DNA from 2 places in the Leptolyngbya sp. FACHB-671 genome. Region 1 is predicted to be linked to the other one. Evidence: riboswitches for the same ligand, from Rfam matches in the RefSeq annotation. Region 1 holds a riboswitch; the other holds the start of a gene.
The links. Region 1 has a riboswitch for cobalamin ahead of H6F93_RS20515 (sirohydrochlorin chelatase). Riboswitches for the same ligand answer to the same signal wherever they lie in the genome.
Positions count from the first base shown of each region.

Region 2: it holds a riboswitch for cobalamin, as region 1 does, so the genes downstream of both, H6F93_RS03815 (FAD-dependent oxidoreductase) here and H6F93_RS20515 (sirohydrochlorin chelatase) in region 1, are expected to answer to the same signal.

Region 1 covers NZ_JACJOV010000134.1:9,226-12,641, reverse strand. The annotation lists gene sipA (regulatory protein SipA) at 1-148, opposite strand, end outside; gene H6F93_RS20515 (sirohydrochlorin chelatase) at 166-1,239, opposite strand; adenosylcobalamin (AdoCbl) riboswitch at 1,243-1,405, opposite strand; gene H6F93_RS20510 (ABC transporter ATP-binding protein) at 1,445-3,416, opposite strand, start outside.
Region 2 covers NZ_JACJOV010000048.1:193,377-196,792, forward strand. The annotation lists gene H6F93_RS03805 (alpha-amylase) at 1-570, shown strand, start outside; gene H6F93_RS03810 (SIMPL domain-containing protein) at 729-1,475, shown strand; gene H6F93_RS03815 (FAD-dependent oxidoreductase) at 1,533-2,240, opposite strand; cobalamin riboswitch at 2,270-2,425, opposite strand; gene H6F93_RS03820 (transposase) at 2,574-2,756, shown strand; gene ctpC (carboxyl-terminal processing protease CtpC) at 2,799-3,416, opposite strand, start outside.

The DNA.
Region 1 (3,416 bases):
GACGCCGGTTAATAACAATTCCTTCTTCACCTAGGCTGATGACGTTGGGAGGACGCAGCATCGGCATGGGTTCAGCAGTTTTAACGTAAGGCGGAAGGGCAACCACTCGAACGCGATCGCCCACTGTAAATTCTTGGGATTCAGACATAATATTCAGACGCAATTCTAAGGGGCTTGCCAAATCCTTTGATGATACTGCTCTGGGTCGGCGTAAGGATCTACATCGGGGTGACTATGTCCATGCTCATGACCGTGATGGTGATGGTGATCATGCTCATGCTGATGAGGTAGCTCATGTTCTCCCATTTGCGCGGTCGCGGCTAGGCGAAACTTGCACATTTCGCAGTTCATCTGTACTTGCCCTAACTGAGTTTCGATTTCTCGTTCTCTCAATACCGAAAATAACTGAGGATGCAACCCCATTTCTGGTAGACAAACCATCGAAACTTCAGGATGCTGCTCTTGCTGCTGTATGGTGGTGTCAAAGATCTTTTTGACTAATAAACCAGTAAACAGAAAGTAAGGCAGCACAATAATTCGCTTAGGTTGATACAGTAGCGCACGGCGAAAACCTTCTTCTAAGCGGGGGTGAGTAATTCCAATAAAACAGGTCTCAACCGTTTGATATCCGCTCCCCTCCCACACTATTCGCGCTAGTTTCGCAACATCGCCATTTGCATCAGGATCGCTGGAGCCACGTCCTACAAACAGCAGTACTGTATCAGCGCGAGAGATTTCTTGGGGGTTTTGGTCGGCTTGATCAAGCTGCTCTAGACGCGATCGCCATAGCTCTAAAATTCCAGGGGTAATCCCAAAATGGCGACCGTAATGGAAGTTAAGTTGAGGATGTCGCTGTCGAGCGCGATCCAGTTCGTTGGTAACGTCAAATTTGTTGTGTCGAGCTGCAAACAGCAGCACAGGCAGCACCGAAAGATCGGTATAGCCCTGCTCCACGCATTGGTCTAAGCTTTGTTGAATCGAGGGTTCAGTGAGTTCCAGGAAACAAGGAAAGACTGGTCGAGAAACATCAAGCGCTTGATAAGCAGTGGCAAAATCCAATAGGCTTTTCCTTCCATCTGCATCGCGACTGCCATGTCCAACTAGTAATAGTGGGCGGTTGAGGGGTAACGGAGGCAGCACGATTGACTGATCGAGGTCCACATCGGCATCGAAGGGTGTGCCTATTTTAGAATTTGCAGCGCTTGTTGGAGACAGAGTGTTGTCTGTCGAAATAGTCATCGTTAAACTCCCTTTCCTGTGCAGCGCAGGAAATAGAGTGAATAAGCAGCGGATTGGCGTTCTGGCTTCTAAAGAATAAAAGTGCTTTTTATCCTTTAGTTTACAGTTGCGGCACAGCGCCGGACTCGCACCGGACTTTCCCAATCAGGTTGCTGTTTCACGTGTGCCTCGTCATCTTATCCCAAGTGCCGACATTTGTTTATATTTATCGGGCGACTTCAAGCTCTTCTGGGCTTTGAATCCCTGTCTCGAAGGATTCTAAGCTCTTCAGAAGGTTGAGAGCTGAGTAATACGCTTCTTCGGTCAATTCGGTTTCTTCTTCCGGAGTATCTAACATGCCGTCAACCAGTAGCCTTAGAGAACCAATCATTGTGTTCAGGCGGGTCCGAATTTCGTAGGATGTTTTGGCGATCGCTTTTCGATCAGAGAGCCCTGACATTTGAGATTTCTCAGCAAACTGCATGGCACAGAGCCTCGCGTAATAACCGCTTGTCTGCATCAATTCTTCGTGATTGCCCAATTCCACAACTTGCCCCTTCTCCATCACCGCAATTTGATCTGCCTTACGAACTGTAGAGAGGCGGTGAGCGATGACTAGGGTTGTGCGATCGCGACTTAAATCATCGATTGCTTCTTGAACTAAACGCTCTGAAACTGAATCCAACGCGCTTGTTGCTTCATCTAAAATCAAGATCTCTGGGTTTTGAAGTAGAGCCCTAGCGATCGCAAGTCGCTGGCGTTGCCCACCTGAGAGTAGTACGCCACGATCGCCAAGCTGAGTATCTAAGCCTTGAGGTAGGCGCAAAATAAATTCATAAGCATTTGCCCGCTTGGCAGCCTCAATAATTTCATCTTCTGTCACGTTTGATCGCGCGTAAGCGATATTGTTACGAACAGAATCATTAAAGAGAAAAGTATCTTGGCTGACAATGCCCATCGCCCTTCTTAGTGTGCGGACATCATAATCTCTTATGTCTGTACCATCTATTTTAATAGAGCCTTCAACTGTATCGTAAAACCTCGGCAGTAGATCTGCGACAGTTGATTTACCGGCACCTGACGCACCAACTAAGGCGAGAGTTGTTCCCTTAGGAATCCAAAGGTTAATACCATTAAGAACTAAATTTTCATGTTCAGGATATTTGAACGAAACATTCTCAAAACTTATTCCCTTCACTAAATGTGAATAAGGGATGACTCCATTAATAATAAAGTTTTTATTGTCACGCCTTAAAAAATCATCAACTAGATCGACACTAGCAATTGCGTTTGCGTAAGAATTGCGAGCACCATTTAATTGTCCAATAATCGGCATTAACCGAAATAAAACAAAAAGATAAGTTGACATCGTGTAAACCGAGAAAGAGCCAACTTGCTCTGCAAAAAAAACACGACTTAATAAGACGATGGAGAGTACAGCTACAATTCCGCTCATTTCATTGATGGGTGGAACAGCAGCATTGTTTGCTTGAGATTTAAACTCAGCTCTCTCTCTTTCAAGAATTAGATGCTCTACTCTTTGATATTCTTGCTCTTCATTGGAAGTGGCTTTAATTAACCTGATGCCAGTTAAGACATCTAGCAGTGCGTTGGAGTAATCTCTTGAATTCTGTGCCAGTGCTTTTCCAAAAAACTTAGCGCGAACAATAGAAAATTGATTTGCCAGACCGACTAGAAGCAATAGACCAGTCGAGGCTAAAGTAAGTTGCCAGGATATCCGTATTAGCAATCCGATAAAAACTAGAATTGTTAATACGATAGTTAAAATATTAATTGAAATCTTAATGGATTGAGCCGTTCGATTAATCTCTTGTCCTATACGATTAATCAAATCCCCAATTCTCATCTGAGCATAAAAATCTAAGTTGACCTCTAAAAGTATTCGTAATCCTTCTCTTCTTAAGCTATTCGTTAATAGTCTTGATAGGTGACCGTTTGATAACGTACTCAAATAGCTTGCTAAGTTTTTTAAGAGAAGAGTTAGCAGAATAGCCCCGGTCATAGCGTATATACGAGATTCTTCTGGAAGGTTATTAAATGGCGCTAGAAGCCCCTCAACAAGCCCAGGAGAGCCTCCTCCAGTTAATTCCTCTTCAGGGAGGTTTAAGCCCAAGAAATTCAGCAGAATCGGCACGATTAAAATGGTACTAATTCCATTAAAAAGCGCGCCGGAGAAA
Region 2 (3,416 bases), on a different contig from region 1:
GCCAGTAAGTGTGGTGGCAGCTATGACATGCGGCAAATTTTGGATGGCACGCTAGTCCAGCAACAGCCTGCCCTGGCAGTCACTTTTGTAGAAAATCACGATTCTCAACCGCTCCAGGCACTCGAATCAGTGGTTGAAAGTTGGTTTAAGCCGCTTGCCTACGCAATTATTCTTTTGCGGTGTGAAGGATACCCGTGTGTATTTTACGCCGATTACTATGGTGCACATTACACCGATAGGGGTTACGAGATCTGGCTAGACAAGCACGGCTGGCTGATCGACAAATTTCTCTACGCGCGCAAGCACTTTGCCTATGGTGAGCAGTACACCTATTTTGACCACCCTGATGTAATCGGCTGGACTCGTCTAGGCGACGAGGAGCATCCCAAAGCAATGGCTGTGTTGATGAGTGACGCTGCAGGCGGCAGCAAATGGATGGAAGTTGGCAAGCCCAATACCACCTTTTATGACTTGACCGAACACGTTGACAAACTGATTCAAACCAATGAGCATGGCTGGGCAGAATTTTGCTGCAACGGCGGGTCTGTTTCGGTTTGGGTAGAGAAGTGAGGGTGTTTAGGGTTTAGAGCTTCTAAACCCCAAACTTTCAAGTTTCTAAAAATGTAACCAATTTAACTCCTGCCCTGCTGAGATGTCACATTAGGAGAGTGAGCGTTTAAGCGCTGAACCAATTCCGATTTAGCGCCATCTTAGTGAGGAGAATGATTATGAAGTCTGCATTTATGCCGCTGTTATCGCTACGCAAAGTTTGCTACGTTTTGCCTGTGGCGATCGCCACGACTCTACTCAGCTTACCGATGGTTTCGCCTGCTTTAGCTCAGGAACAGCTAACCAGAACCGTCACGGTAACGGGACGTGGTATTGAAAACATTCCAACTACGATTAGTCAGGTACGTTTGGGCGTTGAGGTGCAGGGCAGAACGGCTGAGGAGGTGCAGCAGGAGGCGGCACAACGCACAAATGCAGTTGTGGAATTGCTGCGATCGCGCAATGTCGATAAACTCACCACCACCGGAATTTACCTCAGCCCTCAATACAACTTTGAGAATGGTTCACAGGAGTTAGTTGGCTATACGGCTTCTAATACTGTGAGCTTTGAAATTTCGACTGAGCAAGCGGGAGACATTTTAGATGCCTCAGTCAATGCGGGTGCGACTCGGATTGATGGCATTAGCTTTACGGCTGAGGAGGAAGCGATCGCCACTGCCCAAAATCAGGCTTTGCGAGAGGCAACCCAGGAAGCTCAAGAACAGGCGGATGTAGTGCTTGGTGCACTGGGACTAACCCGTGATGAAGTAGTGAATATTCAAGTGAATGGTGCAGTGCCCCCCATGCCTCCGATTCCATATGGCAGAGCGGCAAGTGAAGCAGTAGCTTTATCTGATGCACCAACCCCTGTTGTCGGTGGCGAACAGCAGGTGGAAGCGTCTGTAACGCTTCAGATTAGCTACTAGGAGAATCAGGGGCTAGGGCTAGGGGTTGAGGGCTAACTCTCTAGCCCTCAACTCCAATTAGAAGGCAATAAACTTCTCAGAGCGTACCTGGTTTGGGTTTGCTCCCATAGAGAGAATAAACTCGTAGATTTCGGAAACGCGATCGCCCACTCCGCAGATGTCAATTTCAAACTGAGAGAGGTCTAGGTCTTGGGCAACCAGTGCTGATTCTGGGCTGCGGTGAATTGCTTCTACGTAGTGGAACGGTCGCCATGCTTGTTGGAGCGATCGCCAGTAGTCGTGATACGGCAAACAGTCTACTGTCTCCGGGTTCGCCAAGACTAACCACACAGGTTGACTGTGACCGCAGTCTCGCAACCAATCAATTTGGCTCTTCAATGGGGCAATTCCTGACCCTTCAGCAACGTAGAGGCGAGGACGTTTTGGCAGTTGATTGAGCGTCATTAACCCGTAAGGTCCCCGCACTGGAATTGTTGCCCCAATTTCTAGATCTTGTATGTAAGCAGAACTCCAGCCCACCCGAGATACGCAGAGCTCAACTGTTGGGCAGCGCTCTGGAGAGGAGGCGATCGAGTAGATTTTGCTAAACTTGCGTCCGTCTCGTTCAAACTTGGGCCAAACGGATTGCCCAGGCAAAAACTTAAACTCTGGATTGCTTAGATGTACCCAAATAGATTTGATCGTTGGGGTAATGTAGCTAGAATCCAATATCGTAGCGAGACAGTCCATCGGTGCCGATGGACGTAAACATTCCAAACTTTGCATTCGCTTAACCCGTGCATCGCGGGTTTGACACAGAACAAATGCTTCAGATAGGCATCCTGACTTAAAAGGAGCAATTAGACCGACTTGGGCTAATGCCTTTTTCACAGTTGCGGCACAGTGCCGGATTTTCACCGAACTTTCCCCAAGTTGAACTTCACGTTCAACTCTGGTTGGGCTGATTCCCCAACCAATCTAGAAGCCATTGGGGCATTCTAGCTCAAGTGGTTACCCCAATTAAGTTGCTTAAGAAATTCAGATTTCAAGATGGACTCAAGGCACCTGGATTAGAATCAGTCCAGTTACAGCAAACGAAACGTGTCTTAGATTTTCACCATGAGCAACTCAGAAGCGTGGTACATCGTTAAGCAAAGCAGTGGACAGTGCGAAATTTTGCCGCACCCACCCACTGAGAAAGATTTAATAGGAGCCGAAAAGTGGGGACCGTTTGCTTCAGAGACAGAGGCGATCGCCCGTCGAGTCGGCTTAATTCGCGCGGGTAAGTGCCAGCCCGCTTAGATAGTGCTGCTGGTTAAAGCTTAAAAGGTTAGGACCGAAAGATTACTGCGGCTGCGGAACCGTCTCTGCCCTCTGGTTTTGCCTTTCGGCAGTGATGCGTTCGTTCAACACTTGCAGCGCTCTAGCGTATTGAGGATCGGCTGTAGTGCCAATTTGGGTGCGATCGTCTAGAAGCTGCTCCTGCTGCTCTTCGGTCAGCTCAATCTCCACATCGGGTGCGATTCCGGCGTGGTTGATGTCTCGACCGCTAGGAGTTAAATATTTTGCAACCGTGACGGCAATTCCTGAACCATCGCCCAGTCCTCGCACAGACTGCACTAACCCTTTACCAAAGGTTTGGGTTCCGACTAGTACGGCGCGATCGTTATCTTGCAGCGCACCTGACAAGATCTCGCTGGCGCTAGCTGATCCGCCATCTACCAGCACCACCAGAGGCTTATCGGTCAATGCTTGACCATTTGCACTCTCTTGATCGGATATACCCTGGCGATCGACTGTCGAGACAATTACCCCGCCATCTAACCACATCCGGGCAATATCAATGCTGGAATAGAGCAATCCACCTGGGTTAGAACGCAAGTCTAGAATGTACCCCGTCACATTTTGTGACTCCAGGTCTTGAATCGCTGCCTGCATTTCCTCAGCCGCATTAGCGCTAAA